Regions from separate parts of the Streptomyces sp. NPDC085931 genome, predicted to be linked through region 1. Evidence: riboswitches for the same ligand, from Rfam matches in the RefSeq annotation. Region 1 holds a riboswitch; each other region holds the start of a gene.
The links. Region 1 has a riboswitch for cobalamin ahead of ACIGAN_RS22610 (prenyltransferase/squalene oxidase repeat-containing protein). Riboswitches for the same ligand answer to the same signal wherever they lie in the genome.
Positions count from the first base shown of each region.

Region 2: another riboswitch for cobalamin. It lies ahead of ACIGAN_RS15150 (energy-coupling factor ABC transporter permease); the one in region 1 lies ahead of ACIGAN_RS22610 (prenyltransferase/squalene oxidase repeat-containing protein).
Region 3: another riboswitch for cobalamin. It lies ahead of ACIGAN_RS11675 (ribonucleoside-diphosphate reductase subunit alpha); the one in region 1 lies ahead of ACIGAN_RS22610 (prenyltransferase/squalene oxidase repeat-containing protein).
Region 4: another riboswitch for cobalamin. It lies ahead of ACIGAN_RS24365 (ABC transporter substrate-binding protein); the one in region 1 lies ahead of ACIGAN_RS22610 (prenyltransferase/squalene oxidase repeat-containing protein).

Region 1 is NZ_JBITSK010000010.1:186,005-193,088, forward strand. Features, by position in the region: gene ACIGAN_RS22590 (glycosyltransferase family 4 protein) at 1-1,509, opposite strand, end outside; gene ACIGAN_RS22595 (TetR family transcriptional regulator) at 1,720-2,385, shown strand; gene ACIGAN_RS22600 (DUF5753 domain-containing protein) at 2,553-3,458, shown strand; gene ACIGAN_RS22605 (SAM-dependent methyltransferase) at 3,502-4,317, opposite strand; cobalamin riboswitch at 4,449-4,590, shown strand; gene ACIGAN_RS22610 (prenyltransferase/squalene oxidase repeat-containing protein) at 4,701-5,912, shown strand; gene ACIGAN_RS22615 (SCO2322 family protein) at 5,909-6,541, shown strand; gene ACIGAN_RS22620 (CbiQ family ECF transporter T component) at 6,534-7,084, shown strand, end outside.
Region 2 is NZ_JBITSK010000006.1:390,810-397,893, forward strand. Features, by position in the region: gene ACIGAN_RS15130 (amidinotransferase) at 1-714, shown strand, start outside; gene ACIGAN_RS15135 (ATP-binding cassette domain-containing protein) at 702-1,589, opposite strand; gene cbiQ (cobalt ECF transporter T component CbiQ) at 1,586-2,335, opposite strand; gene ACIGAN_RS15145 (energy-coupling factor ABC transporter substrate-binding protein) at 2,342-2,710, opposite strand; gene ACIGAN_RS15150 (energy-coupling factor ABC transporter permease) at 2,707-3,402, opposite strand; cobalamin riboswitch at 3,432-3,617, opposite strand; gene ACIGAN_RS15155 (serine/threonine-protein kinase) at 3,696-5,222, opposite strand; gene ACIGAN_RS15160 (VOC family protein) at 5,486-6,283, opposite strand; gene ACIGAN_RS15165 (SDR family NAD(P)-dependent oxidoreductase) at 6,470-7,084, opposite strand, start outside.
Region 3 is NZ_JBITSK010000005.1:105,329-112,412, forward strand. Features, by position in the region: gene ACIGAN_RS11665 (hypothetical protein) at 1-135, shown strand, start outside; gene ACIGAN_RS11670 (ribonucleotide-diphosphate reductase subunit beta) at 48-1,055, opposite strand; gene ACIGAN_RS11675 (ribonucleoside-diphosphate reductase subunit alpha) at 1,055-3,418, opposite strand; cobalamin riboswitch at 3,540-3,710, opposite strand; gene mctP (monocarboxylate uptake permease MctP) at 3,896-5,524, opposite strand; gene ACIGAN_RS11685 (DUF3311 domain-containing protein) at 5,521-5,787, opposite strand; gene ACIGAN_RS11690 (GntR family transcriptional regulator) at 5,933-6,697, opposite strand; gene ACIGAN_RS11695 (extracellular solute-binding protein) at 7,010-7,084, shown strand, end outside.
Region 4 is NZ_JBITSK010000012.1:5,089-12,172, reverse strand. Features, by position in the region: gene ACIGAN_RS24390 (YigZ family protein) at 1-11, opposite strand, end outside; gene ACIGAN_RS24385 (SixA phosphatase family protein) at 39-581, opposite strand; gene ACIGAN_RS24380 (hypothetical protein) at 581-1,495, opposite strand; gene ACIGAN_RS24375 (ABC transporter ATP-binding protein) at 1,553-2,380, opposite strand; gene ACIGAN_RS24370 (FecCD family ABC transporter permease) at 2,482-3,534, opposite strand; gene ACIGAN_RS24365 (ABC transporter substrate-binding protein) at 3,531-4,550, opposite strand; cobalamin riboswitch at 4,621-4,811, opposite strand; gene ACIGAN_RS24360 (CoA-binding protein) at 4,894-5,322, shown strand; gene ACIGAN_RS24355 (4-hydroxybenzoate 3-monooxygenase) at 5,388-6,611, shown strand; gene ACIGAN_RS24350 (ArsR/SmtB family transcription factor) at 6,733-7,084, opposite strand, start outside.

The DNA.
Region 1 (7,084 bases):
GGCCGGCCGGCGGCCGCCACCCGGAGCCGGAGAGCCGAGACCCTCCGCAACCGCCGCGCGCGACCGGTCGCTTCCGCCCTCCCGGGCGGCCGAGGAACTGTCACCACCCGACACCGAAGCAGCCCCCGCGGCCGGGGAACCAGCCCGCGCCGCCCGGCCGGAGACCGCCGGGGCCGACGCGCGCGAGCGGTCGCGTGCGGTGCGTCCCCCGGCCCGTTCGATCGCCTCGCGGTAGCGGGACACCGTGCCCTGCGCGGCCCGGGCCCAGGTGAAGTGGCGCAGGACCCGTTCACGTCCGGCCGCGCCGAGCCGTGCCCGCAGGTCCGGGTCGCCCAGCAGGCGGCTCAGCCCCGCGGCCAGGGCCTGGGAGTCGCCCGGCGGCACCGCCAGGCACGTCTCGCCGTCCCGGCCGGCGACCTCGGGGATCGCGCCCCCGGTCGTGGCGAGCAGCGGCGTCCCGGTCGCCATGGCCTCCGCGGCCGGGAGCGAGAAGCCCTCGTAGAGGGACGGCACGCACGCGACCTGCGCCGAGCGCACCAGGTCGACGAGTTCCGCGTCGGAGATGCCCTTGACGAACTCCACGGCGCCTTCCAGCCCGTAGCGCTCCACGGCCTGGGCGACCGGCCCCTCGGCCGGGCGCTTGCCCACCACGACGAGATGCGCCCCGGGGTGCTCCGCGCGCACCTTCGCCAGCGCCTCGACCAGATGCACCAGGCCCTTGAGCGGCACGTCCGCGCTGGACGTCGTCACGATCCGGCCGGGGACGACCGGCACGGACGGATCCGGCGAGAACAGGTCGGTGTCGGCGCCGATGTGCACCACGTGGATCCGGTCCGGCCGGACGCCGAGGTGGTCGACGATCTCCTGGCGGGACGTGCCGGAGACGGTGAGCACGGACGGCAGCCGCCGCGCCACCCGCTTCTGCATGCGGGTGAAGGCGTACCACCGCCGCACCGACCAGCGCCGCTGCCGGCCGTCCGCCGCGTCCAGCTCCAACTGCCGGTCCACGGTGATGGGATGGTGGATCGTGGTCACCAGGGGCGCGCCGATGTCGCCCAGCAGCCCGTAGCCGAGGGTCTGGTTGTCGTGGACGACGTCGAACGCGCCGCGGCGGGCGCGCAGATGGCGGCGGGCGCGCAGCGAGAACGTCAGCGGCTCGGGGAAGCCGCCGGTCCACATCGTCGCGACTTCCAGGGCGTCGATCCAGTCGCGGTACTCGTCGCGCCCGGGTGTGCGGAAGGGGTCCGGCTGGCGGTACAGGTCGAGGCTGGGCAGCTCGGTCAGGCGCAGGCCGTCGTAGCCCTCGTCGAGGACGGGGTAGGGCTGGGCGCCGATGACCTCGACGCGGTGGCCGAGGCGGGCCAGCTCGCGCGAGAGGTGCCGGACGTAGACGCCCTGACCACCGCAGAACGGGTTCCCTTTGTAGGTGAGGAGCGCGATGTCGAGCGGTCGCAAGCCGTCGGCAGCGGGGTCCTCCGGAGCCCCGGCCTCCCTGGCCTCAGCGGTCACTCTGGGCCCCCTTCTCCCTGCACTGTCCCGCGAGATTACGCCGGGACGCTAATCTAGAACAAGTTTCAGACTTGATCGTTCGGAGGCTCCGAATCTACCGGCAGGTAGGGGCGCTGTGACCAGTGGATCAGGTGATTCACGCCACGGCCGGCGCCGTGCCATGCTGTCTGATCACTCGTCCTCACGGACGGTCACGGACGGGACCGAGCCATGCCCGCGCAAGCCCAGGTGAACGCCGAGGTGAACAAGGTGGTCAAGCCGGCCAGGGGGGACGCCGCAGCCCCGGCCTCCGCCGCGCTGACGGAGCGGCAGGAGGCTCGCCGTCGCCGCATCCTGCACGCGAGCGCGCACCTGGCCGGCCGGGGCGGTTTCGACGCCGTGCAGATGCGTGAGGTCGCGGAGTCCTCGCAGGTGGCGCTCGGCACGCTGTACCGCTACTTCCCCTCCAAGATCCATCTGCTGGTCGCCACGATGCAGGACCAGCTGGAGCACCTGCACGGCACGCTGCGGAAGAAGCCGCCGCAGGGCGCCACGGCGGCCGAGCGGGTCGCCGAGACGCTGATGCGCGCCTTCCGCGCCCTGCAGCGCGAGCCGCACCTGGCCGACGCCATGGTGCGCGCGCTCACCTTCGCCGACCGCAGCGTGAGCCCCGAGGTCGACCAGGTCTCCCGGCAGACCACGGCGATCATCCTGGACGCGATGGGCCAGGAGGACCCGACCCCGGAGCAGTTGTCGGCGGTCCGCGTCATCGAGCACACCTGGCACTCGGCCCTGATCACCTGGCTCTCGGGCCGTGCCTCCATCGCCCAGGTCAGGGTCGACATCGAGACGGTCTGCCGTCTGATCGACCTGACGGCGCCGGACGCGCGGGGGTGACCTGCTCGTCGGGCCCTTTGGCACCCCCACGCCTGCCGGGGCCCGAGCCGGCCGGTACGTGGCGGTGTAGGTCGGATCCGGTGAACTGTCCGCCGCCGCGCGGCATTTGATGGTGTGCTGCGCCCTCTAGGATGGTCCGACGCAACGCTCGCACCGGGAGAGATGCCATGGGCACCGAAGAGGCCGCATCCGTCACGACCGGGGGCGGGGCGCTGGACGCCCGGTCGGCCGGGCCCATGGTGCCGCGGCTGGTGCTGGGCGCCCGGCTGCGGCGCCTGCGCGAGGAGCGGGGCATCGGCCGCGCGGACGCCGGGGAGGCCATCCGCTCCTCCTCGTCGAAGATCAGCCGCATGGAGGCCGGGCGCCACGGCTTCAAACTGCGCGACGTCGCCGACCTGCTCACCCTCTACGGCGTCACCGACGAGGCCGAGCGCGCCACCCTGCTGGCCCTGGCCGAGCAGGCCAACACCCCGGCCTGGTGGCGCTATTACAGCGATGTCGTGCCCCCGTGGATGCAGACCTACCTCGGGGCCGAGCAGGCGGCGACCCTGGTCCGCTGCTACCAGGTGCAGCGCGTGCCCGGTCTGCTGCAGACCCCCGACTACGCCCGCGCCTCCCTGCGGGTCGCCCACCCCGACGCCGGACCGGCGGAGATCGAGCGCCGGGTCGCGCTGCGGATGACCCGCCGGCGCATCCTGTACCGGCAGCCGCCGACCCGGCTGTGGGCCGTGCTCGACGAGGCGGCGCTGCGCCGTCCGGTGGGCGGGATCCGGGTGATGCGCGCCCAGCTCAGGCAGCTCATCGAGGCCTGCCGGCTGCCGCAGGTGACGCTGCAGATCCTGCCGTTCACCTCCGGCGGGCACGCGGCCGAGGGCGGCCCGGTGACCATCCTGCGCCTGCCCGGCGGGCAACTGCCGGACATGGTCTACGTGGAGAAGCTCACCACCGCCCTGTACCCGGACAAGCCCGGGGAGATCGAGCGCTATTGGGACGCCATGAACCGGCTGGTGGTCGAAGCCGAGTCACCGGACGAGACTCCGACCATCCTGCACCGCGTGCTCCAGGAGACCTGACGGCCGGCGGACCGCCCGGCGGCCGCGACGCCGGGGCGGCCGCTCAGGCCTTGCGGGCCACTCCGCCGTACTGGTGCACCTCGGCGGGCAGCCCCAGGGCCGCCGCGTCGGGGCGCCAGCGGGAGCAGGACGTCACGCCCGGTTCGAGCAGGTCCAGTCCGTCGAAGTGGCGCGCGATCTGCTCCGGGCTGCGCAGGATGTAGGGGACCGAGCCGCCCTCGTTGTACTGATGGATGGCCCGGACGTACTCCTCGCTGGTGTCGGTGGAGTCGTAACTCACGAGGAAGCTGCCGGAGGGCAGGGCGTCCACCAGCTGCCGCACGATCGAGCGGGCCTCGTCATGGTCCTCGATGTGGCCCAGGATGCCCATGAGCATCAGCGCGACGGGCCGGTCGAAGTCCAGGGTCTTGCCGGCTTCCCGGATGATCGTCTCCGGCCGGCGCAGGTCGGCGTCGACGTAGTTGGTGACGCCCTCCGGGGTGCTGGTGAGCAGCGCGCGGGCGTGGGCGAGGACCAGCGGGTCGTTGTCGACGTAGACGATCCGGCTCTCCGGGGCGACGCTCTGGGCGATCTGGTGGGTGTTGTCCACGTTGGGCAGTCCGGTGCCGATGTCCAGGAACTGCCGGATGCCCTCCTCGGCGGCGAGATGGCGGACGGCGCGGGCGAGGAAGTAGCGGGCGGCGCGGGCGCCGGTCTCGATGCCGGGGAAGATCTCCCGGAACGCGTCACCGGCGACGCGGTCGACCTCGTAGTTGTCCTTGCCGCCCAGCCAGTAGTTCCAGATCCGGGCCGAGTGCGGCACCGAGGTGTCGATCTTGTCGAACGGCTCCTGCGCGGAGTTCTCCACCTGCTCGGTCATGGACGCTCCTGCCTGTGGTCGGGAAGCCCCACGTTAGCCGGTCCACACCGCTGGGCGGATCAACTCCACTGCTGTTCACAGGAGTTAGCTGCCCGGCGGACCTGCTGCGGACGCCGCCATCGGGCGGTTCGCTACGGGCGGGTACAGTGAGCGGGTCGTCATCACACCGTACGGGGGGAAGCCGGTGCAATTCCGGCGCTGACCTTCGCAACCGTGAACCGCCACCCCACCAGGCGGTGAGCCGGATCGCCCCGTCACGGTTCGTGACCGGCTCACGTGCCCGGCAGCCCGCCGGCGCACGGCACCGTCGAGGTATACGGAGCCGAGCCGCCGGGGTGTCCCGTGCCGCCCGGCTCCCTCACAGGGAGAGGCACCCGCCGATCATGAACGTTCGCCGCAGCGCCGCGGTCCTGGCCGCCGTCGCCGTGATCGGCGCCGCCACCCCGGCCGCCGCCGACCCGTCCCCCTCGCCGTCCCGGGCGCTCCCCTCCGCCCTGTACGGCGACTCCGACCCGAAGTACGACGGCGTGTGGCGCCAGTCGCTCGCGCTGCTCGCGCAGGACACGGCCGGGGTGAAGCCGGCCGCGAAGTCCGTGCAGTGGCTGGTGCGCCAGCAGTGCGCGGACGGCGGCTTCGCCGCCTACCGCCCCGACCCCGCCGCCGCCTGCGACGACAGGACACCGCTCGACACCAACGCCACCTCCGCCGCCGTGCAGGCCCTGGCCGCGCTGGGCGGGCACGACGACGTCACCGGCAAGGCCGTCGGCTGGCTGAAGTCCGTGCAGAACAAGGACGGCGGCTGGGGCTACGCGCCCGGCGGCGCCAGCGACACCAACTCCACCTCGGTCGTCATCGGCGCGCTCGCGGCCGCGGGCGAGGAGCCGGGCCGGGTGGAGAAGGGCGGCCGGTCGCCCTACGACGCGCTGCTGAAGCTCGCGCTCCCCTGCGACGGGGACGGCGCCGGGGCGTTCGCGTTCCAGCCGGACAAGAAGGGCAAGCTGGTCGCCAACGCGGACGCCACGGCGGCCGGGGTGCTCGGCGCGCTGGGCCAGGGCATGGTGGTGAAGCCCGGCGAGAAGAAGTCCGGCGCGGGCTGCGCCGAGCCGCGCACGCCGGAGCGGGCGGCGGCGAACGGGGCCGCGTACCTCGCCTCCGCCCTCGGCGAGGACGACGACCACCTGATGTCGGCCCTGGCCGGAGCCGAGCCCCAGCCCGACTACGGCAACACCGCCGACGCGGTCGTCGCGCTCGCCGCGCGGGGCGACCGCGAGCAGGCGGTCGAGTCCGTGCGGTGGCTGGCGAAGCACTCCGCGACCTGGGCCGCGCAGAGCGGCCCGGCCGCCTACGCGCAGCTGATCTTCGCCGCCCACGCGACGGGCACGGACCCGCGCGACTTCGGCGGCGCCGACCTGGTGAAGCAGCTGAACGCGACGGGCCCGGCCCCGCAGTCCGCCGCGAAGTCCGGCGCGAAGGCCGCCGATGAGGACGAGGACTCCGGCTCCGTGTTCGGCGTGTGGTGGTACGTCGGCGTCTGCCTCGTGGCGGGCATCGGCATCGGGTTCCTGTTCACCGGCCGCCGGAAGCAGCAGCCGTGATCCGGCGGGCCGTTGTCCTCGTCCTGGCCGCGCTCCTGCTGGTCGTGGGCGCGGGTCAGGCGGCGCAGGCCACGGGCTACCGCTACTGGTCGTTCTGGGAGCGCGAGGGCGACCGCTGGGTCTACGCCACCCAGGGCCCGTCCACGGCCCGCCCCTCGGACGGTGCCGTCCAGGGCTTCCGCTTCGCGGTGAGCGAGGACTCCGCCGACGCGGCCCGGCCGCGCGGCCGAGCCGGTTTCGCGGAGATCTGCGCGAGGACACCCGCCCGGGACGGCACCAAACGCGTCGCCCTGGTCCTGGACTTCGGCACCCCCGCGGACGCCCCCGAGGGCGAGGAACCGCCCGCCGCGCGCACGGCCTGCGCCCGGGTCTCCCCCGAGGCGACGACCGCGCAGGCCCTGGCCGCGGTGGCCGGGCCGCTGCGCTACGACACCAACGCCCTGCTGTGCGCGATCGCCGGCTACCCGGAGCGGGGCTGCGGCGAGCCGGTCGCGCAGCGGAAGAAGGGCCCGGCGGCCGGGGAGCGGGAGCAGCCGGACGACGGCCCGTCCCTCGGCCTGGTGGCGGGCGTCGGCGTGGTGGTGCTCCTGGGCGGGGCGGCCCTCTGGCAGGCGCGCCGGCGTGGGTAGCTCGCTCCACCCCGGCGCCTGGTGGCTGTGGGCCCTGGCCCTCGGCACCGCGGCCACCCGCACCACCAACCCGCTGCTGCTCGCCCTGCTCGTCGCCGTCTCCGCGTACGTCGTGGCCACGCGCCGCCCGGACACCCCCTGGTCCCGCTCCTACGGCGCGTTCGTGAAACTCGGCCTGGCCGTGCTGCTGATCCGGCTGTGCTTCGCGGTGCTGCTCGGCTCCCCCATTCCGGGTACGCACACCCTGTTCACCCTGCCCGAGGTCGCGCTGCCCGTCTGGGCGCAGGGCATCCGCCTCGGCGGCGCGGTCACCGCGGAGGCCGTGGTCTTCGCCCTGTACGACGGCCTGAAACTGGCCACCCTGCTGATCTGCGTGGGCGCCGCGAACGCCCTGGCCAACCCCTCGCGTCTGCTGAAGTCCCTCCCGGGCGCGCTGTACGAGACGGGCGTCGCGGTGGTCGTGGCCCTCACCTTCGCCCCGAACCTCATCGCCGACGTCCAGCGCCTGCGCGCCGCCCGCCGGCTGCGCGGCCGCCCCGACAA
Region 2 (7,084 bases), on a different contig from region 1:
ATGGCCTGGCCGTGCCGCTACTTCGAGACGCACTCCTACCGGCCGATCCTCAAGGACTACTTCCGGCGCGGCGCGCGCTGGACGGCGGCGCCCAAACCGCAGCTGACGGACGAGCTGTTCGATCCGGACTTCCGGGTCCCGCAGGACGGCGAACCGATGCGGTACATCCTCACCGAGTTCGAGCCCGTCTTCGACGCGGCGGACTTCGTCCGGGCCGGGCGCGATCTGTTCGTGACGCGCAGCAACGTCACCAACGCGATGGGCATCGACTGGCTGCGCCGCCACCTCGGCCCCGAGTACCGCATCCACGAGATCCCCAGCCGCTGCCGTACGCCCATGCACATCGACACCACGTTCGTGCTGCTCGCCCCCGGCAAGGTGCTGATCAACCCCGAGTACATCGACCCCGACCACCTCCCCGACGTCCTCGACTCCTGGGACGTGCTGGTCGCGCCCGAACCGGACCCGATCGACGAGCGGCTGCTCAAGGTCACCTCGATGTGCGGCAAGTGGCTCAGCATGAACGTGCTCATGGTCGACGAGAAGCGGGTCATCGCCGAACGGCACCACACCGGCATGCTGCGCGCCCTGGAGCAGTGGGGCTTCGAGCCGATCCCCTGCGACCTGCTGCACTACGCACCCTTCGGCGGCTCGTTCCACTGCGCGACCCTGGACGTGCGGCGCCGCGGCACGCTCCAGTCCTACTTCGACTGACCGCGCCGGGACACCACGCCCGGGGCCCCGGCCGCCCCCGGCCGCCCGGTGGCCAGGGCGGCGAGTTCGGCGGGCGTGCGCGGCCCCGGGTCCGTGCCGGCCAGCAACCCCTGGGCGCGCAGCAGTTCGGCCGCGGCGGCGCCCCACGGCAGCCGCAGCCCCGCCGCGCGCAGCAGGTCCGTGCGGGCCAGCACCGTGGGCGCGGGGCCGGTGCGGACGCCGGACGGGGTGAGCAGCGCCGCGTCGTCGGCCCAGGCCAGCGCGAGATCCACGTCGTGGGTGGCCATCACCACCGTGGTGCCGGTGGCGCGGAGCCCGTCGAGCGTGGCGAGGAGCCGTTCCTGCCCGTCGGGGTCGAGTCCGGCCGTCGGCTCGTCGAGGATCAGGACCCGGGGCCGCATGGCGACCGCGCCCGCGATGGCCGTGCGCTTGCGCTGCCCGTAGGAGAGCAGGTGCGTGGGGCGGTCGGCCAGGGCGGTGATGTCCAGGGCGGCGAGCGCCTCCGCCACCCGCGCCCGCACCCGGGCGTGGTCCAGGCCGAGATTGAGCGGACCGAACGACACGTCCTGCTCGACCGAGGCGGCGAACAGCTGGTCGTCCGGGTCCTGCACCACCAGCTGCACGGTCGTGCGCAGCCGGGTCAGGCCCTTGCGGTCGTACGTCACCGGCTGCCCGTCGACCGTCAGCCGGCCCTCGTGCGGCCTCAGTCCGCCGCTCAGCAGGCGCATCAGGGTCGTCTTGCCGCTGCCGTTGCGGCCGAGCAGCGCCAGCGCGCGCCCCTCACGGATGTCGAAGTCGAGGCCGCTGAGCACGGGCGGGCCGTCCTCGTAGCCGAAGGACGCGCCGCGCAGGGCGACGAGGGCGGGCTCGCTCATGTCAGCGGCCTTTCCAGGACGAAGGTCAGGACGGTCAGCGCCACGAGCAGGGCACCACCGGCGGCCGTGAAGCGGGCGGAGACCCGGGCCTGCGGCACCAGCACGCGCAGGGTGCCGTCGTAGCCGCGCCCGGCGAGTCCGGCCTGCAGGCGGGCGGCACGGTCGAAGGCCCGCACGAACGCGGTGGCGCCCAGACCGGCCAGGGAGCGCCATTCCGCGGCCCGGCTGGTGTGGCCGAGCCGCGCGGCCTGGGCCTCCCGGACGCGGCGCACGGTGTCCAGCAGCAGGAAGCTCATCCGGTACGTCACCAGCGCCACGTCGACGACCGGCGCGGGCACCCCGGCCCGGACCAGCCGCGGCAGCAGATCGGACAGGGGGGTGGTGAAGGCGAACAGCAGCACGCCCAGGGAGGCCGCCGAGGTGCGCAGCAGCAACTCCCCGGCCCGCACGGGACCGTCACCGGCGAGGGAGACGAAACCGTCCGGGCCGCCGATCCGGACCAGCAGCGGGAGCGCGCCGGTGACGCAGAAGCCCAGCGGCACCCGGTAGGCCCGCCACAGCCGCCGGCCCGGCACGCCCGCCGGCCCCAGCAGCAGCGCCAGGGCCGTCACCAGCACCAGCGCCGCGCCCGGCCAGGGCGGCAGCGAGATCGCGAGCACGGTGAGACCGAGCCCGAGCACGGCCTTGTCCACGGGGTGGCGGCGGCGCCAGCGGCTGCTGTGCGCCGCCGCGTCGATCGGCAGCACCCGGGCTCAGTCCCGGCCGTCGGCGGGCTTCCCGGCCGCGCCGGCGGGCGCGCTCCCGGCTTCCCGCTCCAGCGCGCGCTGTTCGCCCTGGCGCCGTCCCCGGCGCAGGCCGAAGTAGTAGGCGAGGACACCGGCGCCGAGCGCGGCCTGGAGGGAGAACAGGGCCGACTCGATCTCCCCGGACGGCGGTTCGTACAGCGGGGAGAACCACGGCTCGTAGTCCGGCTCGATCTCGGTGATCGCGGTCTCGGCCTCGCCGTCGGCGCCCGCGAACGGCTCGTCCTTGTGGTCGCCGAGGCCGAGGGCCAGCGGCAGCACCGCCAGGGCGGCCACGACGAGCAGCAGCAGCAGGTTGATCCTCGTGTTCCGGCTCATCGCGCCACCGCCTCCGTCCGGGCCTCGCGCGCGCCGGACAGCACGCCCAGCCGGGACAGTTCACCCTTGCTGGACTGCACCAGCAGCCGCATCACGAGCACCGTCAGCAGCCCTTCGCTGACCGCGAGGGGGAGCTGGGTGACGGCGAAGATGGACCCGAACTTGCCGAGCGCGCCCAGGAATCCGCTGCCCGGGTCGGGGAAGGCGAGCGCCAGCTGCACGCTGGTGACGCAGTAGGTGGACAGGTCGGCGACGAACGCCCCGCAGAACACGGTCACCATGAGCGGCACGCCGTAGCGGCGCAGCAGCCGGTAGACGGCGTAGCCGGCCCAGGGCCCGACGATCGCCATGGAGAAGACGTTGGCGCCGAGCGTGGTGAGCCCGCCGTGCGCCAGCAGCAGCGCCTGGAACAGCAGGGTGATGGTGCCCAGCACCGCCATCACGGGCGGCCGGAACAGGATGGCCCCCAGACCGGTGCCCGTGGGGTGCGAGCAACTGCCGGTGACGGACGGCAGTTTCAGCGCCGACAGGACGAACGTGAAGGCACCGGAGGCTCCGAGGAGCAGGGTGCTCTCGGGGTGCTCGCGCACTTCACGGGTGAGTGACCGGACTCCGTGGACGACGAACGGCGCCGACGCGACGCCCCAGGCGGCCGCGTGCACCGGAGGCAGAAAACCCTCGGCTATGTGCATGGCTCAGCAGACCCTCTCCAGCACCTCGTGGATGGTTGACGCGCCTTGGCCGGTCTCCTGGCTGACGGGTACCACCGCCCGGACTCCGCCTTCCCGGGTCACGAGGACCCAGTGGCTGCCCGCGAGGGCCGGAGCCGGACTTCCCGATTCACAGTGGCGAGGGCCGCACCGGCATCACACCGGATTTCCCGTTCACCAAGGCGTGGTGACAATAAGGCCGCCGTAAGGGCGATGACAAGCCGCCCCAGGGGGCGCGCGAGGGGGCGCCCGCTCGCACACCGGCGCAGGCCCGCTCAGTCGTCTCCCTCGGCACCGTCGTCGTCCGCGTCCTCCCCGCCGTCCGCCGGGACCTGCGCAGGCCGCTGCCCCGGCTGCTCCACCTGTTCCACGCCGCCCGCGCCCGGCTCCCGTGCCGGGCTCGACGGGCCGGGCGTCGGCTCGGCCGGGCCCGGGGCGGCGGGCGCCTCGGGGGACGGGGTGACATCGCCCACGGTGCCGGCGGCCGGCGTCGCGCCGCTCCCCGCGGTGGACGTCACCGGTCCGGCGGAGGCCGCGGACCTCGGCTCCGCGGGGGCCGCCGGACTGCTCGCGGACGGGGAGGCGTCGGGTTCGGTGCCCTTCGTCGCGGTGTCCTCGGGCGCGAACCACACCATGCCGAGGTACATCGCCGCGAGGAACAGGGCCGCGGCGGCGGCCGTGACCGCCAGACGCGACCGGCCGTCCGAGCCGCCCCGCGCACGGTTGGCCGCCCCGCCCCGCGCCCGACTGCCCGTCCCGCCCAGGGCGCGGGTGCCCGGCCCGCCCTGCGGACCGCTGCCCGTCCCGCCGCGCGGCGCCGCGCGGCGGGCCCGCCCGCCCGGGGCGGTGCGCGACCCCGTGGGCAGCGCGTACGTGACCGGGGCGCCGGTCCCGGCCGGTGCGTGGGCCCCCGGGACCGGGGACGGCGCCGGGGAGGTCGCCGGGGACGCGGCCGCCGGCAGCGGCTCGGGCCGGCCCTGCCAGGCACCGCCGGCGAACCACTCGGCGGCCTGCTGGGCCGACGGCCGGTCCTCGGGCTGCTTGGCGAGCAGCCCCAGCAGGTAGTTCTCGAACGCCGGCGGCAGACCGGCGACGCCGAGCTCGCGGGGCGGCACGGGGGCGGCGTCGAGATGCTGGTGCAGGAGCGCGACGGCGGTGTCGGCCTCGAACGGCGGGCGGCCGCTGAGCAACTGGTAGAGCACGCAGCCCAGGGAGTACATGTCGGAGGCGGGGCCGGCCGGCTTGCCCAGGGCGCGCTCCGGCGCGAGGTAGAGGCCGGTGCCGACGATCTGCCCGGTCGCGGTGAGCGCGGCGCCGGGGTCGTCGAGGAAGCGGGCGATGCCGAAGTCGCCGATCTTCAGGGTGCCGTGGTGGTCCAGCAGGAGGTTGGCGGGCTTGATGTCGCGGTGCACGATGCCCTGCCCGTGCGCGGCGGCGAGCCCCGCGGCGGCCTGGGCGGCGAGGTCGGCCACCCGGCCGGCCGGGAGCGCGCCCGACGCGGCCAGCACCCCGGCGAGGCTGTCGCCCTCGACCAGCTCCATCACCAGGTACAGCCGGTTGTCGTACTCGCCGAAGTCGAGCACGCCGACCAGGTTCGGGTGGTTGAGACGCCCGGCGGTCTGGGCCTCCAGGCGGAACCGGGAGGCCGCCGTGGCGTCGGTGTCCTGGGGCAGCAGCAGCTTGACGGCCACCGCTCGGGCGAGCGTCTCGTCGTAGGCCCGCCAGACCTCCCCCATTCCACCGCGCCCGATCTCAACATCCAGCCGGTAGCGGCCCGCTAGCAGCACTCGTCCTCGTCTCATGCAGGTGGGAAGTTCGTTGCCGCGGCCCGAACTCCCCGTGGTCGCACGGGGATTGGTGGGGTGCCACAGCCGACCCAGGATACTGGCGCCGGATGATCATTGTGCTCAGCGGCGGTGACCACCCACGGTACGGCCCCTCAAGAGCCGGGGCGCGCGCGACGTATCCCTCCGCGCCGGCGCGGAGGCGCTGCGTGACCGCATCATCCGGGAAGCCACGCCGGACGACACATGTGCGCACGACAGGCAAGCGGCGCGCGGGCCCCTCACCCCTCGGCCGGGGTGAGCAGCACGAAGTCCGCGTTCGCCGGGTCCAGGCAGACGGCCAGGCGGCCCACGCCCTCCGCGTCCTCCGGCCCCATCTGCACGCTGCCGCCGTTCTCCTCGACCCTCGCCACGGCGGCGTCGCAGTCGTCCACGGCGAAGACGGGGTGCCAGTACGGCCGTCCGCCCGCGAGCGCGAGGGCCTCCCGGTCCACCTTCATCAGGCCGCCGTGCATGCGCTCCTCGGGGAGCCCCGCGGGGGTGATGAGGGTGTAGGTGCCTCCGCCGCCCGGCAGCGGCATGTCACCGAACTGCCAGCCGAAGAGGCCGCCGTAGAACTCCTTCGCGGCGGCGGCGTCACTCGTGTACAGCTCCGTCCACGACAGCGAACCCGGCTGGTCCACCAGTTCCAGGCCCGTGCTCGTCCCCGGCTGCCAGACGGCGAACTGGCCGCCCAGCGGGTCGCTGAACTGCGCCATCCGGCCCCACTCGTCGAGGTCCCTCGGCGCCACCCGCACCGTGCCGCCCGCCTGTTGCACGGCCTGGGCCGCCGCGTCCGCGTCGGTGACCTGGTAGTAGAGCATCCAGGCCGAGCGGGCGCCCTCCTCGGTGAGTCTGCCGAGGCCGGCGACGATCTTGCCGTCCTTGCGGAACATGCCGCCTTCGAAGTCCTCGCTCTCGCCCATGGACTCGTACTCCCATCCGAGCACGGCGCCGTAGAAGGCCGCGGCGGCCCGGACGTCCGGAGCGCCGAGGTCGAGCCAGCAGGGGGAACCGGGGGCGTACTCCGTGGTGATCATGGCGATGCTTCCCTTTCGCAGGTCCTGTGCCCAGCCTGACACCGGGCACCGGCCCGCGCCCGTCGGCGCATCCGCCGCGCGGGCGGCCGTGACGGCGGGCGGCCGTGACGGCCGGGCAGCCGTGTCGGCCGGGCAGCCGTGACGGCCGGGTAGCCGGTGACGGCCCGGCGGCCGCGGGAGCCTCGCCTAGTGGACGGACAGGCCGCCGTCCACGAAGAGGGAGTGCCCGGTGATGTAGGCCGACGCCGGGCTCGCCAGGAACACGGCCGCGCCCGCGAAGTCCTCGGCCAGGCCGTTGCGTCCGATGAGCGTGCGCGCGGCGAGGCCGGCCACCGTCTCCGGGTCCGACGACAGCCGTGCGTTGAGCGGCGTCATGACGAAACCGGGCACCAGGACGTTGCAGGTGACACCCCGCGGCGACCACGCCTCGGCCTGGGAGCGGGTCAGCGCCTCCAGCCCGCCCTTGGACGCGCCGTAGGCACCGCTGTGCACGAACGCCCGGTGCGCCTGCTGCGAGCTGATGTTCAGGATCCGCCCGTACCCGCGCTCCGCCATGCCGGGGCCGAAGCGCTGTCCGAGCAGGAAGGGAGCCTCCAGGTTGACGGCCATCGTGGCGTCCCAGACGTCCTCGGTGAGCTCGTCCAGATGCGGACGGAGGTTGATCCCGGCGCAGTTGACGAGGATGTCGGGCTCACCGAACGCCTCGACCGCCCGCTCGGCGGCCGTCCGCACGCCTTCGCGCGTGCCGAGGTCCGCACTGACCGGGGCCGCGCGGCAGCCCTCGGCGGTCAGTTCCCCGAC
Region 3 (7,084 bases), on a different contig from region 1:
GACCGGCAGATCCGGGAGGCCCAGGAGGCCCGCGGGGACGCTCCGGCTCAGAAGTCCTCGTCCAGGTCGACGGTGCCCTCCACCGCCACCTGGTACGCGGAGGGCCGCCGCTCGAAGAAGTTGGTCAGCTCCTGAACCCCCTGCAGCTCCATGAAGGAGAAGGGGTTCTCCGAGCCGTACACCGGAGCGAAGCCCAGGCGGGTCAGCCGCTGGTCGGCGACGCACTCCAGGTACTGCCGCATCGACTCGGTGTTCATGCCCGGCAGGCCGTCACCGCACAGGTCGCGCGCGAACTGCAGCTCGGCCTCGACGGCCTCCCGGAGCATGTCCGTCACCTCCTGCCGGAGCCGGTCGTCGAACAGCTCCGGCTCCTCCTTGCGGACGGTGTCGACCACGTCGAACGCGAACGACATGTGCATCGTCTCGTCGCGGAACACCCAGTTGGTGCCGGTGGCCAGGCCGTGCAGCAGGCCGCGGCTGCGGAACCAGTAGACGTAGGCGAAGGCGCCGTAGAAGAACAGGCCCTCGATGCAGGCCGCGAAGCAGATCAGGTTGAGCAGGAAGCGGCGGCGGTCCGCCTGTGACTCCAGCCGGTCCAGCTTCTCGACCGAGTCCATCCACCTGAAGCAGAACTCCGCCTTCTCGCGGATGGACGGGATGTTCTCCACCGCCGCGAAGGCCGCCGCCCGGTCCTCCGGGTCGGGCAGGTAGGTGTCGAGCAGCGTCAGGTAGAACTGGACGTGCACGGCCTCCTCGAAGAGCTGACGGCTCAGATAGAGCCGCGCCTCGGGGGAGTTGATGTGCTTGTACAGCGTCAGCACCAGGTTGTTCGCGACGATCGAGTCGCCCGTCGCGAAGAACGCCACCAGCCGGCCGATGAGGTGCTGCTCCTCGGGGGAGAGCCTGCCGAGGTCGGCGACGTCCGAGTGGAGGTCGACCTCCTCCACGGTCCAGGTGTTCTTGATGGCGTCCCGGTAGCGCTCGTAGAAGTCCGGGTAGCGCATCGGGCGCAGCGTCAGCTCGAAGCCGGGGTCGAGAAGGTTCTGGGTGCTCATTACTGGCAGGCCTCGCAGGACTCGGGGTTTTCCAGGGAGCAGGCGACCGCTTCGGGGTCCGGGGTGGCCTGCACGGGGACGGTGGCGCGGGCGGCGCGGGCGATCCGGGTCGCCGGGCGCGAGCGCAGGTAGTACGTGGTCTTCAGCCCGGACTTCCAGGCGTAGGCGTACATCGAGGAGAGCTTTCCGATGGTCGGCGTCTCCAGGAAGAGGTTCAGGGACTGGGACTGGTCCAGGAAGGGGGTCCTGGCCGCCGCCATGTCGATCAGGCCGCGCTGCGGGATCTCCCAGGCCGTGCGGTAGAGCGCGCGGACGTCCTCGGGGATCCAGGCGAAGTCCTGCACCGAGCCGTTGGCCTCGCGCAGGGCCTCGCGGGTGCGGGCGTCCCACACGCCGAGCCGCTTCAGCTCCTCCACCAGGTAGGAGTTGACCTGGAGGAACTCGCCCGAGAGCGTCTCGCGCTTGAACAGGTTGGACACCTGCGGCTCGATGCACTCGTAGACGCCCGCGATGGAGGCGATGGTGGCCGTGGGCGCGATGGCCAGGAGCAGCGCGTTGCGCAGGCCGGTCGTGGCGATCCGCTCGCGCAGGGCCGCCCAGCGCTCCGGCCAGGTCAGCTCCACGTCGTAGTGGTCGGGGTGCAGCACGCCCCGGGCCGTGCGGGTCTTCTCCCACGCGGGCAGCGGGCCGCTGCGCTCGGCCAGGTCGGCGGAGGCCTCGTAGGCGGCGAGCATGATCCGCTCGGCGATCCGGGTGGACAGGGCCTTCGCCTCGGGCGAGTCGAAGGGCAGGCGCAGCTGGAAGAAGACGTCCTGCAGGCCCATCGCGCCGAGGCCGACCGGGCGCCAGCGGGCGTTGGAGCGGCCCGCCTGCTCGGTCGGGTAGAAGTTGATGTCGACGACCCGGTCGAGGAACGTCACGGCCGTGCGGACGGTCGCGTCCAGCCGCTCCCAGTCGATGTCCCCGTCGGCCACGAACGCGCCGAGGTTGACCGAGCCCAGGTTGCAGACTGCCGTCTCCCCGTCGCTGGTGACCTCCAGGATCTCCGTGCAGAGGTTGGAGGAGTGCACCACGTGGCCCGGCTCGGCGGTCTGGTTGGCGGTGCGGTTGGCGGCGTCCTTGAAGGTCATCCAGCCGTTGCCGGTCTGCGCCAGGGTGCGCATCATCCGGCCGTACAGCTCGCGCGCGGGCAGCGTCTTGCGCGCCAGGCCCTTCGCCTCGGCGGCCCGGTAGGCGGCGTCGAACTCCTCGCCCCACAGGTCCACCAGCTCGGGCACGTCCGCGGGGGAGAACAGCGACCACTGCGCGTCGGCGTTCACCCGCCGCATGAACTCGTCCGGCACCCAGTGCGCCAGGTTCAGGTTGTGCGTACGGCGGGCGTCCTCGCCGGTGTTGTCGCGCAGCTCCAGGAACTCCTCGATGTCGGAGTGCCACGTCTCCAGGTAGACCGCGGCGGCGCCCTTGCGGCGGCCGCCCTGGTTCACCGCGGCGACCGAGGCGTCGAGGGTCTTCAGGAACGGCACGATCCCGTTGGAGTGGCCGTTGGTGCCGCGGATCAGCGAACCCCGGGCCCGGACGCGGGAGTAGGCGATGCCGATGCCGCCGGCGTGCTTCGACAGGCGGGCGACCTGGTGGTAGCGGTCGTAGATGGAGTCCAGCTCGTCCTTGGGGGAGTCGAGGAGGTAGCAGGACGACATCTGGGGGTGCCGGGTGCCGGAGTTGAAGAGCGTGGGGGAGGAGGGGAGGTAGTCGAGGCGGCTCATCAGCCGGTAGAGCGCCGCGACCTCGTCCACCGCCCGTGCGGTGTCGTCCTCGGCGAGGCCGCTCGCCACGCGCAGCATGAAGTGCTGGGGCGTCTCGATCACCTTGCGGGTGATGGGGTGGCGCAGCAGGTAGCGGCTGTGCAGCGTGCGCAGGCCGAAGTAGCCGAAGCGGTCGTCGGCGGCGGTGTCGATCAGGGCGTCCAGCCGGGCCGCGTGGAGCCGGACGAAGTCGGCGGTGCGGTCGGCGATGAGCCCCTCGCGGTGGCCGACGGCGACCGACTCCGTGAAGGACGTGACGCCCTGGGAGGCGGCCTCGGCGCGGATGGAGACGGTCAGCAGCCGGGCGGCCAGCCGGGAGTAGGCGGGGTCCTCGGAGATGAGACCGGCGGCCGCCTCGGTCGCCAGCTCGCGCAACTCCGTCTCGTCCGCCCGCGCGGACCGGCCGCGCAGGGCGGCGGCGGCGACCCGGCCCGGGTCGGCGTCGGGGAGGTCGGCGGTCAGCTCGGTGAGGGTCCGCAACAGGGCGGCACCGGAGGCGTCGTGCGCTTCTTCCGCGGTTTCGTCGGCGGCTGAGACCGGATCGGCTGGCGCGATGGTCACGTGGGGCTCTCCCTCGCTCGGCACGGGGCCTCGTCGAGGGCAGGGGGCAGCACACGAGCGCACGCGGCGTCGCGTCCACCGGCCCATTCCACGAGGCCCGGACGTCAGGCACACCGGCCGGGTGGCCGGGTGCGCCGTCGGCAGGTCCTCGGACTGACGCCCATGCGCCTATAAGGGCATGGGTACACCGTTGCGGGACAGTTCCGGATTCGCACCGGATTCCCCTGCGGCGACAGCGAGCATGAGCATACATCTTGTGCCGGGTTCGGAGACCACCCCCAGATGTTGTGTCGCACTGGTTTCAGAGGGTCAGCCGGCGGGTGTGCAGAGTGATCTTCACCGCGATCTTCACCGGGCGTGGCACCGGCGCCGGGCGAGGGACCGCGGGCGAACGACGGCGGGCCGCCGCGAGGTGTCTCACGGCGGCCCGCTGCGGGTCGTTCGTCGTGCGGGGCGCGGTGCCGGGCGCCCCGGAGGTCAGTGCGAGGAACCGGCCGTGGCCGGCGGCAGCTCCACCTGCACCCCCGGGTCGCCCGCGTCCGCCGTGTAGTCCTCCGGCTTGGTCTCGTCGATGCCGTCGGGGGCCTTCAGGGCCTTGAGGACGAACGTCAGGACCACCGTCACCACCACGTTCAGCACGAACGCCGTGAGGCCGATGTAGCCGATCTCGCCGATGCCGGGGATCTCCTTGGAGGACCCGCCGAAGTGCTTCTGCGTGGGCGAGGCGACGCCGTACGCGGCGACCGTGCCGTAGACCATGCCGACCGCCCAGCCCGCGAGCAGCGCCCAGCGGTGGAACCAGCGGGTGAACAGGCCGCCGACCAGGGCCGGGAAGGTCTGCAGGATCCAGATGCCGCCCAGCAGCTGGAAGTTGATGGCGACCGTCTTGTCCATGGTGAGGACGAAGGCCAGCGCGCCCACCTTCACCAGCAGGGACACCAGCTTGGAGACCTTGGTCTCCTGCTCGGGCGTCGCGTCCGGCTTGATGAAGTCCTTGTAGATGTTGCGCGTGAAGAGGTTCGCGGCCGCGATGGACATGATGGCCGCCGGCACCAGCGCGCCGATGCCGATCGCCGCGAACGCCACGCCCGCGAACCAGTCCGGGAACATCGTCTCGAACAGCTGCGGAATCGCCAGCTGCCCGTTCTGCACCTTGATGCCGGCCGCGATCGCCATGAACCCGAGCAGCGCCAGCAGACCCAGCATCAGCGAGTACAGCGGCAGGATCGTGGTGTTGCGGCGGATCACCTCACGGCTCTTGGAGGACAGCGTCGCCGTGATGGAGTGCGGGTACATGAACAGCGCCAGGGCGGAGCCCAGCGCCAGCGTGGCGTACGTCCACTGGCCCGTCTCCGGCGGCGTCAGCGCACCGCGCGGCGCACCCGTCGCCGGGTTGGTCTGGCTGAACGCGTCGCCCGCCTTGGCGAAGATGTCGTCGAAACCGCCCAGCTTGATCGGGATGTAGATGATCGCCACCGCGATGACGATGTAGATCAGCGTGTCCTTCACGAACGCGATCAGCGCGGGCGCCCGCAGACCCGACGAGTACGTGTAGGCCGCCAGCACGCCGAAGGCGATCAGCAGCGGCAGGTCCTTGATGAACCAGTTGGTGTCCTCGCCGCCGCCGACGCCCATCACGTCCAGCACGGCCTGGATGCCGACCAGCTGGAGCGCGATGTACGGCATCGTCGCCAGGATGCCGGTCAGCGCCACGGCCAGGGACAGCCCCTTGGAGCCGAAGCGGCCGCGCACAAAGTCGGAGGTCGTCACGTAGCCGTGCTTGTGGGAGACCGACCACAGGCGCGGCAGGAACGTGAAGATCAGCGGGTAGACCAGGATCGTGTAGGGCACCGCGAAGAAGCCCGCCGCGCCCGCCGCGTAGATCGCCGCCGGCACGGCCACGAAGGTGTACGCCGTGTACAGGTCACCGCCGAGCAGGAACCAGGTGATCCAGGTGCCGAACGAGCGGCCGCCGAGGCCCCACTCGTCCAGGCTGTGCTCGTTCTCGGCCTTACGCCAGCGCGCGGCCAGGAAGCCCATGACCGTGACGGCCAGGAAGAAGAAGATGAAGACGGCGAGTGCGACGCCGTTCACGCCGTCCTTCACTGCGACGCACCGCCCTTCGAGGCCGAGCGGGCGCGCTGGTCACGCTGCCACAGCTTGAAGGCGATCATGGTCAGCGCCGTGGAGATCAGCACCCACGCCATCTGGTACCAGTAGAAGAACGGGATGCCGATGAAGGCCGGGTCGGTCTTGGCGTACGACCCGACCCACAGCATGGCAACGAAGGGCGCTATGAGACAGACGGCGATGACGACGCGCGTCGGCGTCACCACCGGCCCTCTGCTGACTTCCGGGGCTTGCGACATCAGGCGGCTCCGTCCCCTCAAGTGATCACCTGGGCAATGCGCAGGCAATCTAGGTCAGGGTGTGCCGGGAGCGGAACCCCTCGTCCGCAATGCGGTACCCAAAAGAAACCGGAGGCCGCGGCGGGCCGGTCGCGCCGCCGGCCGGCTACTCCTGGGGCCGCTTCAGCCGGGCCACGAACTTGTACCGGTCGCCCCGGTAGACCGACCGCACCCACTCCACCGGCTGGCCGTCGCGGTCCAGCGAGTGCCGGGAGAGCATCAGCATCGGCAGGCCGACGTCCGTGCCGAGCAGGCCCGCCTCGCGCGGGGTGGCCAGGGACGTCTCGATGGTCTCCTCGGCCTCGGCGAGATGGACGTCGTAGACCTCGGCGAGCGCGGTGTAGAGCGACGTGTACTTCACCAGGGACCGGCGCAGGGCGGGGAAGCGCTTCGCGCTGAGGTGGGTGGTCTCGATGGCCATGGGCTCACCGTTGGCCATGCGCAGGCGCTCGATGCGCAGCACGCGTCCGCCCGGCGTGATGTCGAGCAGCCCGGCGAGCCGGTCGTCGGCGGTGATGTAGCCGATGTCGAGCAGCTGTGAGGTCGGCTCCAGGCCCTGGGCGCGCATGTCCTCGGTGTAGGAGGTCAGTTGCAGGGCCTGCGAGACCTTCGGCTTGGCGACGAAGGTGCCCTTGCCCTGGATGCGTTCCAGCCGGCCCTCGACGACCAGTTCCTGCAGCGCCTGGCGCACGGTCGTGCGGGAGGTGTCGAACTCCGCCGCGAGGGTGCGCTCGGGCGGGACGGGCGTGCCGGGCGCCTGGGTCTCCGTCATGTCGAGCAGGTGCTTCTTCAGGCGGTAGTACTTGGGCACACGTGCGGTACGGACGGGCACCCCGTTCTCGTTCTCCGCACTGCTGACGTCGGTGCTCATGCTCCGCCTTCCCGGCTCGGTCCGCCGACACGATCTCACTTGTATACCGTCGGTGACTTGTTTGGTCTAGTCCACCACTCCCAGTGGTCTACCTGAAGTATGGCGGGTGCAGCCGCCTTTTCGCTGGCTTCTTACTTAAAGGTTCCTGCATATGTAGGTCGCATAACGGCTGGTCAGAGCCTTCTCGCGACCCTTGACAGGGTGGTGGGCCTGGGTCAAGCTCCCCGTACTGGTCTACACCAATGGTCCAGGCCCGGCCCCACGTTCACTGCGGGGAGCCAGGGGGGTTGTGGGATCCCTGAGGAGGGTGGCGTGAAGCGCAAGCTGACAGCCGCGATCGGTATCGCGGGCATGATGGTCTCCATCGCGGCGTGCGGCGGCGAGGGC
Region 4 (7,084 bases), on a different contig from region 1:
TCGTCCTGCATCGGGCCAGCCTATGCGCGAGCCCGGGGCTACTTCCGCGCGCCTCGGGGCACGGTCACGGACGTCAGCAGCGCCGTGCCGGGCCCGAGGTCCCGCCAGGTCGCGCCGCGCCAGGACAGGACGGCGATCGCCGAGGTGGGGAACTTGGTGCGGACCCGTTCCAGGGTGTCGTCGAGGCCGTCGCGCGCCAGGGCGAGGACCAGTTCCTCGAGGCCGGGGTTGTGGCCGATCAGCAGCAGCGTCTCCACCTCGGCGGGCACCTCCCGCGCGACGGCCAGCAGACCGGCGGGCCCGGCGGCGTACAGGCGCCGGTCGTGGCGGACCGGCGGGGGCGTGCCCCACTCGGCGGCGGCCAGCCCCCAGGTGCGGCGGGCGCGTACGGCGGTGGAGCACAGGGCGAGGTCGGGCAGGCAGTCGGCCTCGGCCAGGGCCCGTCCGGCGGCGGGGGCGTCGCGGCGGCCGCGGGGGGCCAGGGGCCGTTCGTGGTCGGCGACGTCCACGGGCCAGGCGGACTTGGCGTGCCGCAGCACGACCAGGCGGCGCAGCGGACCGGTTCCGGCACGTTCGATCATCAGGAGCTTCCCAGGTCGCGGGTGAGGTCGAGGCCGAGGAGCCGGTCGGCGTGGGCGTAGGTCTCGAAGCGGGCGCCGTCCGGCAGTTCCGGGTCGCTCTCCACCCGGCGCAGGACCTCCAGCACCCCGGGCACGTCGAGGTCGTCCTCCCAGGCGTCGCGCAGCCGGGCCCGCACGTCGTCGGGGACGGGTCGCGACGGCCGCCGGGCCCACCGGGCGACCGCCGCGCGCCAGCGGGCGAGGGTGGTACGTGCCTCGCCCAGCGCGGCCCCGTCCAGCCGGACGCCGACGCTGTGATGCCGCGCGAACAGGGCGAGCCGCACAGCGGCGGGGTCGGCGGGGCCGGCCGCGTCGGAGGGACCGGCCTCGTCGGTGAGGCGGGCCTCGCCGGAGGGGTCGGGCAGGCCGGAGGGGCCGAGCGGGTCGGCCGGGCCCGGCCGTACGGACGCGTCGGAGGAGCCGAGGGAGCCGAACGGGCCGGATGGCCCGACCAGGCGGAGAGGGCCGGGCGGGTCCGGTCGTACCGGTGCCACGGCGATGCGCAGGCCGTCCGGTGCCGGGCCGCCCTCGGCCGCCACGTGGACGACCTGGGCCTCACCGAGCCCCGCGCCGACATCGTGGCTGTCCTCGAAGAGACGGATGCCGAGGGCCGCGGCCCGGGCCCGCAGCTCGGCCTGGCGGTGACCGCCGGTCAGCAGGGCCCACACGGGTGTGCCGCCGATCTCCAGGGCCCGCACGAGCAGGTCCGCGACCAGCAGCACCCGCAGGTCCGTCGGTTCGGAGCCGGACGCGTGCACCTCCACGCGCGTCAGGCCCCGGCGGGCCGGGGCGGCGGCGGCCGGCTCGCCGGTACGGGCGTCGATGATGCGCAGCACGAGGCGAGCGTAGGCGGGCGGGCCCGCCCGCGCAGTCATGCGCGCCGTTTTCCGGTCACCTCGGCCCACCCGTCCCGCCACGGAGTGAGCCGTCGCTCAGTCCAGCGTGCCCAGGAACCGCACGTGGGGGCGCCCCTCGGGGCCGTCCGGGTGGACGGCGGCCCGCACCCCGTACACCTCGGCGATCAGCTCCTCGGTGAGGACGTCCGCCGGTGTCCCGCCCGCGACGACCCGCCCCGCGCACAGCACGACGACCCGGTCGCAGTACATCGCCGCGAGGTTGAGGTCGTGCAGGGCGACCACGGTGGTGACCGGCAGCCGCGCGACCAGGGCGAGCAGGCCGAGCTGGTGGTGGATGTCGAGGTGGTTGGTGGGCTCGTCCAGGAGGAGTTCGCGGGGCTCCTGGGCGAGCGCGCGGGCGATCTGGACGCGCTGGCGCTCGCCACCGGAGAGGGTGTGCCAGCGCCGGCCGGCGCGATCGGCGAGGCCGGTGCGCTCCAGGGCGGCCCGCACGGCACGCTCGTCGTCCGCCGAGGCGGGTGTCCAGGCCCGCCGGTGCGGGATGCGGCCCAGCCGTACGACGTCCTCCACCGTCAGGTCGGCCTGGGTGTCCGACTGCTGCTCGACGACGGCGAGGCGGCGGGCCACGGTACGGCGGGGCAGGTCGCCCAGCGGTGTGCCGTCGAGGGTGACGACCCCCGCGGTCGGGGCGAGCAGTCCGGCCAGCAGCCGCAGGAGCGTGGACTTGCCGGAGCCGTTGGGGCCGAGCACGCCGAGGGTGGAGCCGGGCTCCGGCGCGAGGACGACACCGTCGAGGATGAGGCGTCCGTCGGTCCGACGCCCGACCCGCTCGGCCCGCAGCCCGTCGCCCTGACAGCCGGCCCGCTCAGCCCTCTCATCCCGCTCAGCCCTCTCACCTGGCACCCCGTCAGGGAGCCCGGCCCGCTCGAGCCCTTCGCCCCGCGCCTCACCCGCGCTGCGCCCGGCCCGGCGGTCGGCGGCCCCCGCTCCCGCTCCCGTCCCGCTCACCGCGTCCTCCGGGTCCGGTACAGCACGGCCACGAACGCCGGGACCCCGATCAGCGAGGTCACCACGCCCACCGGCACCTCCCGGGGATCCAGGACGGTCCGGGCCAGCGTGTCCACCCACACCAGGAACACCGCACCGGCCAGCGCCGTGACCGGCAGCAGCCGGGCGTGCCCGGGCCCGGCCAGCGCCCGGGCGGCGTGCGGCAGGACCAGCCCGACGAAGCCGATCGCGCCGGCCGAGCTGACCAGCGCGGCCGTGAGCAGGGCCGTGACGCACAGCAGCACCAGGCGGGTGCGGGCCACGGACACCCCGAGCGCGGCCGCCGCGTCCTGGCCGAAGGCGAAGGCGTCGAGGGTACGGGCGTAGGCGAGGCACACCACCAGGGCCACGGCCAGCACCGCCAGGCACAGCCACACGTCGGTCCAGCCGACGCCGCCGAGGGAGCCCAGGAGCCAGAACAGCACGCCCCGGGTCGTCTCGGCGTCGGCGGAGGTCATCACCACGAAGGACGTGAGCGCCGAGAACAGCTGCATGGCGGCGACCCCGGCGAGGACCACCCGGTCGGTGCTGCCGCCCAGGGTGTGGCTGAGCAGCAGGACCAGCGCGAAGGAGACCAGCGCCCCGATGAAGGCGCCCGCGGAGACGGAGACGGCACCGCCGCCCGCGCCGAGCACGACGACGAGGACCGCGCCGGTGGAGGCGCCCGAGGAGACCCCGAGCACGAAGGGGTCGGCGAGCGGGTTGCGCAGCAGCGACTGCATCACCGCCCCGCACACGGCGAGTCCGGCTCCGCAGACGGCGGCGAGCAGGGTGCGCGGCAGCCGCAGCTGCCAGACGATGCCGTCCCGGATCGGTGTCAGGCCGGAATGGCCGAGGCCGAGATGGGCGGCCACCACGGACCACACGTCACCGACCCCGATGTCGGCGGGGCCGATGGTGATGGCGATCGCGAGGGAGGCGGCGAGTGCGACAGCCCCGGCCGCGCCCAGGGCGAGCCCGGCCCCGCGGCGGGACCGGGCCCCGGCGTCCGGAAGGCCCGGGGCGGTCACTTCACCAGGCCGAACCGGCGCAGCCCGGCGGCGACGCGCTCCACGCCCTCCACCGTGCGGATGGTCGGGTTCATGGCCTGGCCGCTGAGCAGCACGTACCGCTTGTGCCGGACGGCGTCCATGTTCTTCGTGGCCGGGTTGGACTCCAGGAAGGCGATCTTCTTCGCGGCCGACTCGGCGGTCTGCGACGTGCGGGTCAGGTCGCCGATGACGAGGACGTCGGGGTCGCGGTCGGCGACCGTCTCCCAGTTGATCTGCGGCCACTCCTGGTGTGTGTCGTCGAAGACGTTCCTCGCGCCGAGGGAGCGGGTGATGATGCCGGGCGCCCCGCAACAGCCCGCCATGTAGGGCGACTCGGAGTTGGCGAACCAGTACAGGAGGGTCACGTCGGAGGCGTCGACCCCCGCGGTGGCCTTCTCCATCCGCTGCCGGAGGGAGGCCACGAGCTCGTCGCCGCGCTCCTTCACGCCGAAGACGGCCGCGAGGTCGCGCACTTCCCCGTAGACCGCGTCCATGCCGAGAGCCTTGTCGCGGGCGCCGTCACCGCCGCCCGAGTTGTCCTTGCCGGCGCAGTCGGACGGGGAGACGTAGGTCGGGACGCCGAGCTTTTCGAACTGCTCGCGTGTGGCGACGCCGCCCTGGCCGAGGGTGGAGACGAAGGAGGCGGTGACGAAGTCCGGGTCCGCGTCCAGGACCCGCTCGAAGGAGGGGGTGCCGTCGGCGATGCGCGGCACGCGCGCGTTGTCCTTCTCCAGTCCCTTCAGCACGGGGTCGGTCCAGGTGGCCGTGCCCGCGAGGCGGTCGGCGAGGCCGAGGGGGAGCAGGATCTCGGTGCTGCCCTGGTCGAGGGAGACGGCGTGCCGGGGCGGGGCGCCGACCCGCACCTCGTGGCCGCAGTTGACGAGGGTGGCCGCGGCGGCCTTCGCTGGGGCGGGCTCGGCGTCGCCGCAGCCGGTCAGGAGCAGGGAGCCGGCCGCGAGCAGCACGGCGGCACGGGCGGGTGGGGCGAGGGGCACGGGGAACCAGTCCTCAGTCGTCGAGGGCCCGATCGCGGAGCCCGGTCGTACGGTGCTCCCCCGCCGCGCACCGGCCGCGGGGGCCGCCAGCAGGTCTTCGGACTCGGGTTCACCCGGAGCGGAGCGCCTTCCCGGACGTCCGTGCCGGAGTCCAGTGGCCGAGGCCCCGCCCGTCCCCCTCACCGCTGCGCGTCAGTTCCGGATTTCCACCGGATTCCCTGACCCACGTACATGGGTTCGACTGGCCTCGGCAAGCTATCACGGCGGTTCGCGGGGAATCAGCGCGCGCCCCGCGTCGTTGCCCGGACAGCAGTTCAGCCACGACGTTCCGAGGAGGCCGCCGGTGTACGGCGACGACGCAACGGTCCGCAGGATTCTCGACGAGCTCGGCGACACCTGGGCCGTGGTGGGCCTGTCGTCCAACCGGCAGCGCGCGGCGTACGGCGTCGCGGCCGTGCTCCAGCGCTACGGCAAGCGGGTCGTGCCGGTGCATCCGAAGGCCGAGCCGGTGCACGGCGAGCAGGGGTACGCGAGCCTGGCGGACATCCCCTTCGACGTGGACGTCGTGGACGTCTTCGTCAACAGCGAGCTGGCCGGAGCCGTCGCGGACGAGGCGGTCGCCAAGGGCGCCGAGGGCGTCTGGTTCCAGCTGGGCGTCGTCGACGAGGCGGCTTTCGAGCGGACCCGGGCCGCGGGCTTGGAGATGGTGATGGACCGCTGCCCGGCGATCGAGATCCCGCGGCTCGGCCGGGGCGGCGCGCAGGGTTCCTGAGGCGCTCCCCGGACGGGCGCCCCGAACGTGCCCGTCCCCGGGCGGGGGCCTCCATAATGAGCGGCATGACCCAGCCACCGCCGCCTGCCGACTCCGGCGCCCCGCAACGCGTTCCGGTCGTCATCGTGGGCGCCGGCCCCGCCGGTCTGACCGTCGGCAACATCCTGCAGGCCGCCGGGGTGGACTGCCTGGTCCTGGAGACCGAGACGCGCAAGTTCATCGAACAGCGGCCCCGGGCCGGGGTCATCGAGGAGTGGGCCGTACGGGGGCTGGAGAAGCGGGGCCTCGCCCGCAATCTGCTGGACCGGGCGGAACTGCACACCGCGTGCGAGTTCCGCTTCGACGGGGAGCGCTACCGCTTCTCCTACGGCGAGCTGACGGGCAGCCATCACTTCGTCTACCCGCAGCCGTTGCTGGTGACGGACCTGGTCCGCGAGTACGCCGAAGTGCGCGGCGGCCGGATCGTCTTCGGCGTCCGGGACGTACGGTTGCACGACCTCGACTCCGACCGGCCCTCGGTGTCGTACGCCTGCCCGGACACGGGCGAACGGCAGGTCGTGCGCACGGAGTTCGTCGCCGGGTGCGACGGGGCGCGCGGGGTGACCCGGGCGTCGCTGCCCCCGGACCGGGTCCGGATCGCCCGGCACGACTACGGCATCGGCTGGCTGGCCCTGCTCGCCGAGGCCCCGCCGTCCGCGGACTGCGTGCTGTTCGGCTGTCACGCCCGCGGGTTCGCCGGCCAGATGCCGCGCAGCCCGGAGGTGACCCGCTACTACCTGCAGTGCCCGCCGGGCGACGACCCGGAGAACTGGCCGCACGAGCGGGTCTGGGCGGAGCTCCGGGAGCGGCTCGGGGCGTCCGGCGCGCCGCCGCTGACGGAGGGGCGGCTGATCGAGAAGCGTGTGCTGGACATGCACGACTACGTGGTCGAGCCGATGGTGCACGGCCGGCTCTTCCTGGCCGGTGACGCGGCCCATCTGGTCGCGCCCATCGCCGCCAAGGGCATGAACCTCGCCCTGCACGACGCCTTCCTGCTGGGTGACGCGCTGGTGGACCGGCTGACCCGGGGCGAGGGCGGCGGCCTGGCCGGCTATGCCCGGGCCTGTCTGCGGCGCGTGTGGGACTACCAGGAGTTCTCGCAGTGGCTGTCCGAGGTGTACCACGGCACGGCGGCGGGTGATCCGTTCCGCGCGGGCACCACGCTGGCCCGGCTGCGCCGCCTGTTCACCTCGCCCGCGGCGGCGGCCGCCTTCGCCGAGCAGTACCTGGGGACGGCCGCACGCTACTGACTTGTCGTGCGACGGCCGCACGATACTGACTCGGTCGTGCGACGGCCACGCGCTATGGACTCGGTCGTGCGACGGCCGCGCGGTCCTGACTCAGTCCTACGACGCGCCGCGCGGTCCTGACTCAGTCGTGCGGGGGACGGTCGGCGATCCGGTGGTCCGCCACGTTCAGCGCCTCGTCCACGAGCCGGCGCAGATGGCCGTCGCGGAGTGAGTAGACGACCCGGCGGCCCTCCTTGCGGGTGTTCACCAGGCCGGCCAGGCGCAGTCGGGCCAGGTGCTGGCTGACGGCCGGGCGGGCCGCCCCGCACGCCTCGGTGAGCGTCGTGACATCGGCCTCTCCCCCGCTCAGCACGTGCAGCAGGGCGAGCCGGGTCCGGTCCCCGAGCAGCGCCAGCCGTTCGGCGGCCAGCGCGAACTGCTCCTCGCCGGGGCTGCGCTGATGCGCATGGTGCGCAGATGACAGGTGCATGCGT